Regions from separate parts of the Priestia sp. 10L35 genome, predicted to be linked through region 1. Evidence: riboswitches for the same ligand, from Rfam matches in the RefSeq annotation. Region 1 holds a riboswitch; each other region holds the start of a gene.
What was found. Region 1 has a riboswitch for cobalamin ahead of AC1DEF_RS00085 (ribonucleoside-diphosphate reductase subunit alpha). Riboswitches for the same ligand answer to the same signal wherever they lie in the genome.
Positions count from the first base shown of each region.

Region 2: another riboswitch for cobalamin. It lies ahead of nikA (nickel ABC transporter substrate-binding protein); the one in region 1 lies ahead of AC1DEF_RS00085 (ribonucleoside-diphosphate reductase subunit alpha).
Region 3: another riboswitch for cobalamin. It lies ahead of metE (5-methyltetrahydropteroyltriglutamate--homocysteine S-methyltransferase); the one in region 1 lies ahead of AC1DEF_RS00085 (ribonucleoside-diphosphate reductase subunit alpha).
Region 4: another riboswitch for cobalamin. It lies ahead of AC1DEF_RS10145 (ABC transporter substrate-binding protein); the one in region 1 lies ahead of AC1DEF_RS00085 (ribonucleoside-diphosphate reductase subunit alpha).

Region 1 is NZ_JBFTKA010000001.1:17,197-20,360, reverse strand. It holds gene AC1DEF_RS00085 (ribonucleoside-diphosphate reductase subunit alpha) at 1-1,673, opposite strand, end outside; cobalamin riboswitch at 1,807-1,992, opposite strand; gene menC (o-succinylbenzoate synthase) at 2,273-3,164, opposite strand, start outside.
Region 2 is NZ_JBFTKA010000009.1:102,799-105,962, forward strand. It holds gene AC1DEF_RS24595 (GNAT family N-acetyltransferase) at 1-4, opposite strand, end outside; gene nikA (nickel ABC transporter substrate-binding protein) at 74-1,615, opposite strand; cobalamin riboswitch at 1,760-1,949, opposite strand; gene ftsZ (cell division protein FtsZ) at 1,952-2,956, opposite strand.
Region 3 is NZ_JBFTKA010000003.1:743,354-746,517, reverse strand. It holds gene AC1DEF_RS15210 (metallophosphoesterase family protein) at 1-542, shown strand, start outside; gene AC1DEF_RS15205 (hypothetical protein) at 964-1,215, shown strand; SAM riboswitch class I at 1,295-1,405, shown strand; cobalamin riboswitch at 1,485-1,673, shown strand; gene metE (5-methyltetrahydropteroyltriglutamate--homocysteine S-methyltransferase) at 1,824-3,164, shown strand, end outside.
Region 4 is NZ_JBFTKA010000002.1:813,845-817,008, forward strand. It holds gene AC1DEF_RS10140 (adenosylcobinamide amidohydrolase) at 1-443, opposite strand, end outside; gene AC1DEF_RS10145 (ABC transporter substrate-binding protein) at 532-1,491, opposite strand; cobalamin riboswitch at 1,750-1,882, opposite strand; gene AC1DEF_RS10150 (thioredoxin family protein) at 1,973-2,287, opposite strand; gene AC1DEF_RS10155 (YpjP family protein) at 2,476-3,078, opposite strand.

The sequences.
Region 1 (3,164 bases):
AATTCATCGCAATATGCTACCGCTTCATCTGTTTCCCATGCTATTTTCTTTAAGGCAAGCAGATGGTTCCAACCAAATGTGCCAAGTCCTACTGCGCGGTACTTTTGGTTTGTTAGTTTTGCTTGAAGTACTGGCAAATCATTTAACTCAATAACGTTATCAAGCATGCGTACTTGAATTGGAATTAAACGTTCAAGCACATCTTCAGTTACGGCTCTCGCTAAGTTGATAGAAGAAAGATTACATACAACAAAATCGCCCGGATTCTTTGTAATAATAATTTTTCCGTCTTCCGTAATTTCCTCTGTTACGACCGTTGTGCTTTGGTTTTGCGTAATTTCTGTACATAAGTTGCTGCAGTAGATCATGCCCTCGTGGCGGTTTTGATTAGCTCGGTTAACCGTATCACGATAAAACATATAAGGCGTTCCGGTTTCAAGCTGGGAAAGCATAATGCGCTTGAAGATTTCAATAGCAGGTACTGTTTCTCTTGAAAGCTGTTCATTATTTACACACTCAGCGTAACGAGTGCGGAACGAACCGCTGCCTTCTTCTTCATCATAAAAATCTTCTAACGAGTAGCCCATCAGCGTACGAACTTCGTGAGGATCGAATAAGTGCCAGTCTTCACGTGCCTCTACTTTTTCCATAAACAAATCTGGCAAACATACGCCAGTGAATAAATCATGCGTGCGCTGACGTTCGTCACCATTGTTCAAACGCGCGTCTAAGAATGAAAAGATGTCTTTGTGCCATACGTCTAAATATACGGCAATAGCTCCTTGTCGTTGACCTAGCTGATCGACACTTACAGCCGTATTATTTAGCTGTTTCATCCATGGAATTGTTCCTGATGATACGCCTTTAAAGCCTTTTATATCACTTCCTCGGCTTCTAATATGACCAAGGTAGACACCAATTCCGCCTCCATTTTTACTAAGCGTGGCCAAATCTGTATTGCTATCATAAATACCGCGTAAGCTGTCATCAATCGTATCAATAAAGCAGCTAGATAGCTGTCCGTAGCTCTTTCCTGCGTTTGAAAGTGTTGGTGTGGCAACCGTCATATATAGACTAGAAAGCGCCCAATACGCTTCTTTTACTAATGCTGTTCGATTTTCTTTCTTTTCTTGAGACATCAGCGTCATAGCAATGATAAGAAAACGTTCTTGCGGTAATTCGTATACGCGCTTATCATGTGATGTCGCTAAGTAGCGATCTGCTAATGTCAACAATCCAATGTATGTAAATAAACGATCGCGTTCAGGAATAATGACTGAAGCAATTTCATTAATTTCTTCTTCTGTATATGTTTTTAATAGCTGCTTATTATAAATGCCGATTTTTGTTAGTTCTTGAATAAGCTGATAAAACGAACCGTACTTCTCTTTTTTATCGTAACCTCGGTTGTCCGCTGCTTTTCGATATAGTTCGTTTAAGTAGACGTCTGCCGCTACGTACGTCCAATCGGGTTCTTCCATTGAAATACGCTCTAAGGCTGCCAAAATTAGGACGTTTGCAACCTTTTCGTCCGTCATATTTTCCTTTACTGTAACAGTTTGAATAACCTTTTCCTCATAAAAAGAAAAATCAAGCTGCGTAAATTCTTTTTTTAAACGTTCAATATATGCAGTTAATTCATGTAGAATTGTAGGCTTTAATGTATTCACCATAAATATGGCTCCTCTCTTCACTTCAAAATAAAAAATCGCTCACCGTACCTCGGTGAGCGAATAGAACGAAGATAGAAGAAGACACTAAGTCTTTTCTCAATCCTCGCTCTACCCTCTCACCTCCCGAAGAAGATAAAACGACATAAAAAAGGCAGGTCTCCTGACTTATGCTTCTTTTTACTTTAAGGCCTTCCCATGATGTTTACTCACAGTGGATTTCCTTATTTCATCAGCATTCACAGTTGCGGGGACAGCTTTGGATTTTCACCAAATTCCCTTTTAAGTCTTTTTATCAGACACCTTTTTCACTGGAAAACACAAAATATAGTATTTTATTATGGATTTCAAAACAACATATTGTGTTATGTTATAAACACATTATATAGGACAACTTAGAAAACTATCAACCTATTTTCAAAAATAATTTTGTTTTTTACGATAAAACTCTTCGACTTTTTTCATCAAACTATTCCATCATAACATGTTTTGACACGCTTGATGGAACAATGTGCTCTTTTTAAAAAATTTGTCCTATTTTTCTACTAAACATTGACAACCTCAATAAAAAAAACCGTTTTTCATCAAAAAACGGTTGTTAATTATTTGTATTCTTTTTCAAATGCTGTGATTGTTTTGATAAACTTTTTATCAATATCGTATCCTATCCCCGGTTTTCCCTTCACCTTTATTACTCCGGCTTCTACCTCTACTTCGGGCTTAATAATATCTTTTTCCCAATAGCGAGACGACGCAGAAATATCACCTGGTATCGTGAAAGAAGGCAGTGTGGCAAGGGCAAGGTTATGAGCTCGTGAAATCCCTGCTTCTAACATTCCTCCAACCCAAAGTTTTACACCATGCTGGGCGCATAAATTATGAATTTGCTTTGCTACGGACATTCCGCCAACTCGCCCGATTTTCACATTGATAATCTTACAGCTTTCTTGTTCGATTGCATGACGTGCATCTTCATAGCTCACAATACTTTCATCTAAGCAAATTGGCGTCTTTATTTGCTTTTGTAACAATCGATGATCAAGGATATCATCAGAACTTAACGGCTGTTCGATCATCATTAAATTCAATTCATCTAGTTTCTTCAATGAATCACTATCGCTTAACGTATAGGCCGAATTGGCATCAGCCATAAGAGGAATGCTTGGAAATTCATCTCGAATTTGTTTCAGTAGCTCATAGTCAGCACCCGGCTTAATTTTCACTTTAAAGCGCTTATAGCCATCTTTCATGTAAGTCTTTATTTGTTCTTTCATTACAGAAATGTCATTTAAGCCAACTACCACTCCAGCTTCTACAGCAGGCCTTACTCCGCCAATTACTTCAGATAACGGCTTATTTTGCCGCTTTGCATACAAATCCCATACAGCACAGTCCAAAGCTGCTTTAGCCATGTTATTTCGCTTTAGAGGTTTGAATAGCTTTTGAACATCCTCTGGTTTTTGAAGCTGCTGATGAAGAAGCGAGGGAATTAAA
Region 2 (3,164 bases), on a different contig from region 1:
GCACGTTTACTGTCACATCCTTTTATCTATCATTGTATCCTTTCTCTTTTTCCTATAGGAACAACGATATTGACTATGGCGTTACGTCTAAATGCTGAGTCAGCATATAATACTCGCTTGGATTTGTTGTCCAGTTTTTCACTTTTTGATTATAAGCAACAACAATGTTTGGATGTACAATCGATGACGTCAGCATTTCCCCATTAATCAAAGCGGTTGCTTGCTTGGCTAGCTGATCTCGTTTTGCGTCATCTACTGTTGAATTTAACTGTTCTATCATTTTTGTTAGCGTATCGTCATTAATCCGGCTGGCATTTAAACCACCGCCCGGCAAATAGTTCGTGCTTAAATAATAGCTGGCATCCCCTCTAGGTGCTGTGATAAGGCTGTACAATGCTAAATCCCAATCATCTTTTGCCATTACATATTCATCGCTGTCTTCAACTAGGTGAATCTTAATATTAATTCCTAACTCTTTCGCATTAGACTGTATAAGCTGAGCAATCAAAGGAAGTTCTGGCAATGAGCTGTATGTGACAAGAGAGAGGGATAATGGCTTTCCATTTTTGATTACTTTGCCATTTTTGAGTTGATAGCCTGCTTTCTCTAAATATTTTTTAGCATATGCTATTCCTTTTGTCTCACTAGCAGTATTATCAGCAAAAGGAAATTGGGGTAAAAATGGACCTCGAGCCGCTGCCGCTTGATTGTTCATTATGCTGCTGACAATTTCTTTCCGGTTCAGTAAGGTATCGATAGCTTTTCTTACAGTTTCGTCTTTTAATGCGTCATTGGTTTGATTATAAAGCAATAAATGAGTACGCACACTAGGTACTCCACTTACTTTGAAAGACGAATTCGCTTGTAAAGTGCTCAAGCTTTCTAAAGGCGGGCGATAAATAATATCGGCTGTTCCGGACTGAAGAGCCGCAACTCGCGCATTAGCATCTTCGTTAAATGCAAAGATCGCATTTTTCAATTTTACTTTCCCATTCCAATAATGTTCATATCTTTCTAACTTCACTTGATTTCCTTGATCGAAAGTCAAAACTTGAAATGGACCTGTGCCAATAGGCTTCTTAGCTATATTAGAAACATCAACATCTATAATAGCTGTGTTTGGATGCACTAACTCAGAAGGAAATTTAGGCATTGGTTCTTTTAATGTAATTGTCAGCGCATGACCGTTCGCTTTCATTTCTTTAATATTTAAAGCGTTTTTCATCGCATAACTTTGATCTATCGTTCTTTGAAGAGAAGACTTAACGGCATTTTCATCTAGCGCTTTACCATTTTGAAACGTAATATTCTTTCTTATCGTAAATGTCCACGTAAGACCGTTATCTTCCGTTTTCCACTTTTCAGCAAGCCAGGGCTTTATTTTTAAATCATTGCTGATTTTAACAAGCGTCTCCCCTACTCCCGCACGAACTGCTGTATAATTATCATCCGTATGAGGATCAAGCGTTGCAGATGTAAAATTAAATAAAAACGTCACACTTTTATCCGTTTTCTTTCTTTCTTTTATACTTATGCTCTCTTCATTAGGAGCGCAAGCAGTGAGGCAAAGTAACACAAGAAATATCATAGATACGAGTTTTTTATTATTTATCATTGATCTTTCCACCTTCTATTTTAATACACAAAAAAAGCACTTCTAAAAAGAAGTGCTTGTCTTCAAAACAAATTCAGATAAACGTATCCCTTGTTTATCTTATTTTTGATTCTGCCAAAACACCTCCCTATCCTCGTAGGTTATTGTGTGCTGCGATTTATGGCAGGTCTCCTGGCTTCAAGTCATTGCCTTATACCGCCTTCCCGTCTCTAAATAGACAGTGGCTTTTTGACATAAGGCTCCTTGTTACAGTGGCGGGACCGCTCCGGATTTGCACCGGATTCCCTTTTAAGGCAATTGAAAAACAATTGCCACCATAAAAACTGGTTATTTAATTTAGTAGCGTGCTCTTGAAACTCTAGAAGTAGAAGCTGATGGTGAAACATCTTCATCATCAAATCCAGTGGCAATAACGGTTACCATCATTTCGTCCTTTAAATCTTCATTAATCACGGACCCAAAAATCATATTTAAGTCCTGATCAGAAGCAGACGTGACAATATCTGCTGCTTCCTGTACTTCGTAAAGACTCAGGCTGCTGCCGCTCGTAATGTTCAACAGCACGCCTCTTGCTCCATCAATCGATGCATCTAGCAGCGGACTAGAAATCGCTTTTTTCGCTGCTTCAATTGCCCGGTCTGATCCAGAAGCTCGTCCGATACCCATAAGCGCAAATCCTTGATTAGACATGATTGTTTTTACATCAGCAAAGTCAAGGTTAATCAGCCCCGGAACAGCGATTAAATCTGAAATACCTTGAATACCTTGGCGAAGAACATTATCTGCTTCACGGAATGCTTCAAGCATAGGCGTCTTTTTATCGACAATTTCAAGCAAGCGGTCGTTTGGAATCACAATAAGAGTATCTACCGATTCATTCATCGCAGTAATACCGCCTACTGCTTGCTTCGTACGTTTATTTCCTTCAAACTTGAACGGGCGAGTGACTACTCCAATTGTTAAAGCATTTAGTTCACGGGCAATTTGGGCAATAACCGGAGCTGCTCCAGTACCGGTTCCTCCGCCCATGCCAGCTGTTACGAATACCATATCTGCGCCTTGCAGTACTTCTTGAATTTGTTCTCTGCTTTCTTCGGCTGCTTCTCTTCCCACTTCTGGATTAGCTCCTGCACCTAATCCTCGCGTTAAGGCCGCACCAATCTGCATTTTCACATCTGCTTTAGATAAGTTAAGCGCCTGAGCATCCGTATTAACGGCGATAAATTCTACTCCTTGTACACCGTGTTCAATCATACGGTTAACGGTGTTATTTCCTCCACCGCCGACCCCAATTACTTTAATTCGCACTAATGGCGATACATCTGCATCAAATCCAAACATTCTAAGTTCCTCCTCAATGATCAAAATTACTTTCTCTTATTATCCGAAAAAACACGTGAAGAACCTTTTACTCCTATGTTTAACGCGTAACTGTTCTTTTGTTTTACAGATTTTATACACTTCTCTTTTAACCTTTAAATCTTTACATCTTTATGTAAATTTATTGTTGTTCTAAAATTAGTACGCCGAACTCTTTTATGGTTTTTCC
Region 3 (3,164 bases), on a different contig from region 1:
ATCTCGAAAACTTCAGAGCCACTATCGGAAAAGTACACTGGGTTATTGATATTCCTGTCTTTAACTTCCGGTGCATCGCATTAAATAATGTCATCAGTCCCAAAAATAAAATATATGGATTTACAGATAGAGAGCTTAATTATTTAGAGCAGCAGCTAGAGGATGCTCCTCGTAATACCGTTATAGCCATGCATGCGCAGCCAAATATCGGTCGGTGGACAAACCTTGAAGGGTTTCCTGTAACGACTCCTCAAAGTCAAGAGTTTTTTGATTTAATTCAAGAACACCGCGTGAAAAAAGTGTTAGTCAGCCACGTGCATGCGTATGACGAGCAGTTTATTAGAAAAAACAGAAACGGGTCGTTTACGCTTGGAAGAGGCACTGATTTTGTATTGTCAGGAGGCGCCGGCGCTCCCCTTGATTTTGAGCCGCCTTTAATTTTAAATAATTATAATTTTACGGAATTTTTTGTAAGCAGGTACGACATTTTAGGTCCTCTTCTTTGGAAGGATTTTGGACGACCTCGAAGAAATTGTTTGTAAAAACAAGAAAGTAGAAAGTTAGGTTCAAAAAAAGAGGCTGGAACAAAAGGGTTTTAGACGAAGTGAAACGAATCATCGATCAAGATGTGTGATTAGTGGTTCGTTTTTTTGTTAAGGCAAACGTAGGTTTCATGTGTATAGGTCTTTCTAGCAGGTGATTGAAGGACAAGGCGAGGACCCCTGCGGGAAAACCGTACATAACTCTTAACGAAACCTTGTAGCAGAAGGCTCAGTCAAACGTTATAATAGATAGTGAATAATGATATATTCTCTATATTTGTCATATATTTGTATTACATATGTAATTGAAGAAAAACATTCACTTGATATACTGTTTAATGACTTAACTTTATCTTAAAATTTACAGTGAACTGCCTGTTTATAGAGGCTTAGAAGATACACAGCAAATGGAGGAGCTATCATGGCAAACGAAAAGATGCAAGAAGGACTTAATCGTTTTATTAAGGAAGATTTAAATGACCTTTTAGGTAGACTGTTCCCTTTAATGGATCGGGAGTGTGCGGAAGAAAAGAGAATGCTTATCGAAACCGCGGTAGAGTACATCTATTCTTCAGGGTATCATCAAGGAGCAAAAGACTTGATCGAAACACATCGAAAAGATGATTACAAATTGTTAAGGCAAAAATTAGCGTCAGCACCTCCTGAAAACTGATTTTTTAAAATTTTTTTTGACAACGTAAATGTAAGGTGTTAAGATAACTCTAAATTCAAAACATTATAAACAATTAAAACTCTTATTGAGAGAGGCGGAGGGACTGGCCCTGTGAAGCCCGGCAACCATTTAACAATTTTGTTAAAAAGGTGCTACATCCTGCAAAGCGTACAGCTTTGAAAAATAAGAGAGGATTTCATAGATACTATGCCTCTCTATTCATGATATAGAGGCTTTTTATTTTATGTGAAGGTGTTTTGAATAAACAATTTCATAGAAATGCATCAGGTGCTGTGTAACGAATGTACGCAGCTTAAAAGGGAAGACCGGTGAAAAGCCGGCGCGGTCCCGCCACTGTAATGGGGAGCAACTTATTAACCACTGTTTCATTTTGAAATGGGAAGGGATAGGAAGCGATGAACCTAAGTCAGGAGACCTGCCTGTTGTATGCACTTAAGCTCTACGGGATATAGAGAGGAGTGAGGAATACGTGTTGAGAAAAACAGGCTATCTCAACTTTAGTTAAGTATGCGTATCATCTCTCTTTTTATTTCGAAAAGAGAGATTTTTTAGTTTACCGATAAAAAAATATACAGGGAGTGGAAAAAATGAGCAGTGTAAAAAGTTCGAACTTAGGTTATCCAAGAATTGGTGAAAAACGAGAATGGAAAAAAGCGCTTGAGCAGTTTTGGGCAGGAAAACTAGAGAAAGATATCTTTCTTCAAGAAATTGAAGCTCTTCGTCTAGCGCATCTAAAAAAACAGCGTGACGCAGGAATTGAATTGATTCCAGTCGGCGATTTTAGCTTATACGATCATGTGTTAGATACAGCTGTTATGTTTGGTTTGGTGCCAAAGCGCTTTGATTATGACGGGGGAGCGGTATCGCTTGAAACGTATTTTGAGATTGCGCGAGGAACAAAAGGTGCGGTAGCCTCTACGATGACAAAATGGTTTAACACAAATTATCACTATATTGTACCAGAGCTTGAGGAATGTACGCCGGCACTTGTAGAAAATCGCCCGCTTCAATTTTACAAAGAAGCAAAACAGAAGCTGAATATTGAAGGTAAGCCCGTGATTTTAGGTCCAGTAACATTTGTGAAGCTGTCAAAAGGATATAAAAAAAGTGAGTTTAAAGAAGTAGTTGAACAATTTGTTCCGCTTTATGCAACTATCTTAGCGGAGCTGCAAGCAGAAGGAGTAGAGTGGGTACAAATAGATGAGCCGGTTTTAGCTACAACGCTATCAAAAGAAGACCTGGCGCTTTACACAGAAGTCTATCAAACTTTGAAGGAAGCGGCACCGAATGTAAAAGTCATTTTGCAAACGTATTTTGACAGCGTTGATCACTACAAAGAAGTTGTGTCTCTTCCTGTTGAAGGAATCGGTTTAGACTTTGTGCATGACCGAGGCGAAAATCTCACTGCGCTTAATAAATATGGTTTTCCGACTGATAAAGTGCTGGCAGCAGGAGTGATTGACGGACGAAACATTTGGCGTGAAAATTTGGACGAACAGCTTTTAACAATCAGTGAAATTGAAGAAGCTGTATCAAAAGATCGTCTAATCCTGCAGCCTTCATCAAGTCTGCTACATGTTCCTGTCACGGTGAAAAATGAAGAGACGATTGATCCAGTATTGAAAAATGCGCTCTCTTTTGCAGATGAAAAGCTAAAGGAAATTACGCTGTTAACAAAAGCGGTGCAGCAAGGAAAAGAAGCAATAGAAGAAGAAATAAGCGTAAGCAAACAGGCAATTCAAGCATTAAATGGTTCATCTTTTCGAAATCATCAAGACGTGCAAAAAGAGCTGAAGCAGCTGCACAGCTATAAAGCAGAGCGACAAGCGCCGTTTGACGTACGTCAGCGCGTTCAGCAAGAAGCTTTTCAACTGCCGCTTCTTCCAACGACAACGATTGGAAGCTTTCCGCAAACAAAAGAAGTGCGA
Region 4 (3,164 bases), on a different contig from region 1:
GGATCTATGACACCCAGCTGTGACAGCGTTTTTGTTTTAGCTTCTGTGGCCGCAATAAAAAGCTGTAAAAACGCTGCATCCGTAAGCGTACCTTCCACGAAAAAAAACATATTAATTGTACCAGGAGAGGAATAGAACGGGACAGCTTCGTCAGCTGTAATATCTACTGCGTTTCCTACTCCAGCCGTTATCACGGAAGCTACTCTTACTCCGTAGCCTTCATAACAGTAAACCGCTCTTTCTTTTAACCACACGGCTGTCATCAACCCTACGATTTGCTCATGGCGCACATTTTCTTTCATCAAATATTGCTCATACTCCAAAGAAGGAGTATCTGAATAATAGTCTTTGTGAACAAATCGATTGTAAAAGGTGTCCGTTTCCGTAATGCCTGTTCCTAAAACCCCTGAGCTGTATGTTTTATAAGAAGTCTCGGTTTTCATGATTAAAAGCTCAGGCCTTTCTTCAATTTTAAGATGTGAAAAGGGACCAATCCCCTTTTCAATTCGAACTGGAATATGGTCCCTCTTCTTATTTATTGTACACCTCAGGGTATACTGCTTTTGCTAAGTCCTCTAAGCCATCTACAATACGAGGTCCTAAGCGATTGATTTTGTTTTGATCAACCTTCTCGATGTTACCCTCTTTTACAGCAGTCATGCTGCTCCAAGCGGGACGCTTCATAATCTCATTTTTGTCTGCATCATACGTTGCGATAATAACGTCAGGGTTTAACTTAACAACTTGCTCTTCAGAAAACTTAACCCAACCTTTTTCACTAGCTGCTACGTTATCAGCACCGATCATAGTAAGCATTTCGTTCATGAACGTACCTTTTCCTGTTGTATAAATCTCAGGAGCTCCTGATACCTCTATCCATACTTTTTTACGATCTTCTTTTGAAATCGTTTTTGCTTTTTTCTCAATTGAAGCTACTTTTTCTTTCATGTCTTTAATTGTTTGATTAGCTTCTTTTGTTTTACCTGTTAATTTACCGATTTGCGTAATAGAATCATAAACCGTATCAAACGTTGTTGAATCTTTTACAACAAATACCGGAATACCCGCACTTTCAATTTGTTTAAATACTTCATCCGAAACGCCCATACTTGAAGCGTGTGCCAGCACTAAATCAGGATTTAAAGCAATAACTTTTTCCGCATTAACGTTCATATCTCCTACCTGCGCTTTTTTCTTTACGCTTTTAGGATAATCATCGTTGCTTGTAACACCGACTAATTCTTTTTCAAGGCCAAGGGCATATACAATCTCCGTATTACTTGGCATTAAGGAAACAATTTTCTTAGGCTGTTTTTTCAACGTAATTTCTTTATCACGCGCGTCTTTTACCTTCACTGGAAATGCAGCTTGTGACGTTTGTGCCGTATCTTGCTTCGTTTTTTTATCACTGTTGCTTTGGCTGCCTGCACCGCATGCAGCAAGTACGATGACTAACAGTGCAATAATGGAATACGAAAGCCATTTTTTCATCTAAATACTCCCCCTATATATTGTTCATTGTGAATACGAAACCTCCACGTTAAAGAAAAAGCAAATGATCATGCAAAAAGCAGCGCTATCCCGTTTTTCCGCTTTGACTATGTATACTGCTCGCCGGCAGCTTCAAAATAAAAAAGCTTTACTTTCAATTGAAAGCAAAGCAGGTAACGTCAAGATAAGCAGGAAAAGAATCCGTTCACTATACTTGATATGTATGTTCATTACCCTGCTTCACCCTTCCTCGAAGGTTTCACAGCTAACAATAAGGCAGGTCTCCTGACTTACGCACAAAGCGCTTACAGTGGCGGGACCGCGCTGGTTTTTCACCAGACTTCCCTTTTCACTCAATCTTTAAATTGAGACCTTATTGCTTTACGATTATTCACTTGTCCTAGTATACCCCACTCATGGAAAAATGGAAATAGCCATTCTCACAAAAAAAGCTGCGAGAATGCTCTCGCAGCTTAAGGGATTAAAGAGTTGCTAAAAATTCACGGACCGCTTCAGGCGTTTTAGCATTTGCACTGTGCAAGTGTGCAATTTTTTCACCGTTTTTATATACAAGAAGAGAAGGAATACCCATTACATTGTTTTCAGCAGAAAGTTCTTCAAACTCATCCTTGTCAATTTTAAACCATGCTTTATCTGTGTTTTCATCAACGATTTCATCAATGAACATATCCAAACGTTTGCAATCAGGACACCACGTTGTCGTAAAAATCCCAACGCTTAGTGTTTCGTTCTTAATTTGTTCGCGAAATTGTTTTTCTTCCGTAAATTGTTTCATTGTGTTACCTCCAGCATCTATTCGTTCCTTCTCACTATTCTATGGTAAGAAGTCTGACTTCATTATAAACGATTTTTTTATCGTTGTGCTAATGTTTCAGCTTATTTAGACCATAACGGTTTTAGACGTAAAAAAATGCTAGCTTAAAAAAGCTAACATTTCGAAATCGCAGAATGTTGTGTCTATTATCAGCTAAACCATTTAGGCGGCATGTTTCGGTTCCAATAAATTTTCCCTAAATCATAATGCTTTTGAAAATTATCTGCAGCCGCATGATAGTGAAAATTAAACCAGTATCCATCTTTTGGAGGATTTTCGCGCCGTACATGAAACCGTATTAAGTCCTGACCGGTTTCCCGGTCATATACATGGAAAATCTTTTCACCGTAGCCAGCAGCAGGATGCTCGCTTATCTCGAGATTCTGAATTGACTGTTCACGTTCAGTGCCAATGTCGGTCAGCACTTCTTCAATTTTAGGTAACACTGCTTGACGAAATTCATCTTCAATGACAGGCCCAATTTTTGTTCCGAATTTTTCCACTGACTGTTTTTCAGCTGATTCCATTGCATACGTAACAAATGATGAAACGTCTTCATATTTTGGTTCTTCATATGGCAAATGAATATCTTCTATAACAGCTGTGACAGGAGTTGTTTCTCTTACATACCCTGCTTTATGTTGCTTGTCCGCTTTTGCATCATCAACGTATAAATATTCTGGTGGAGTGACAAGCCCAAATGTAAATACTGTAATAAATACAACTAGCATTCTTTTTATCCATCTAGGCATTCGTATCTTTCCTTTCTCATCTTTTCCCATATGGTCTTTTCATATCGTAAAATTCATTGTTATAACTCACTAGGTATTGTAACATA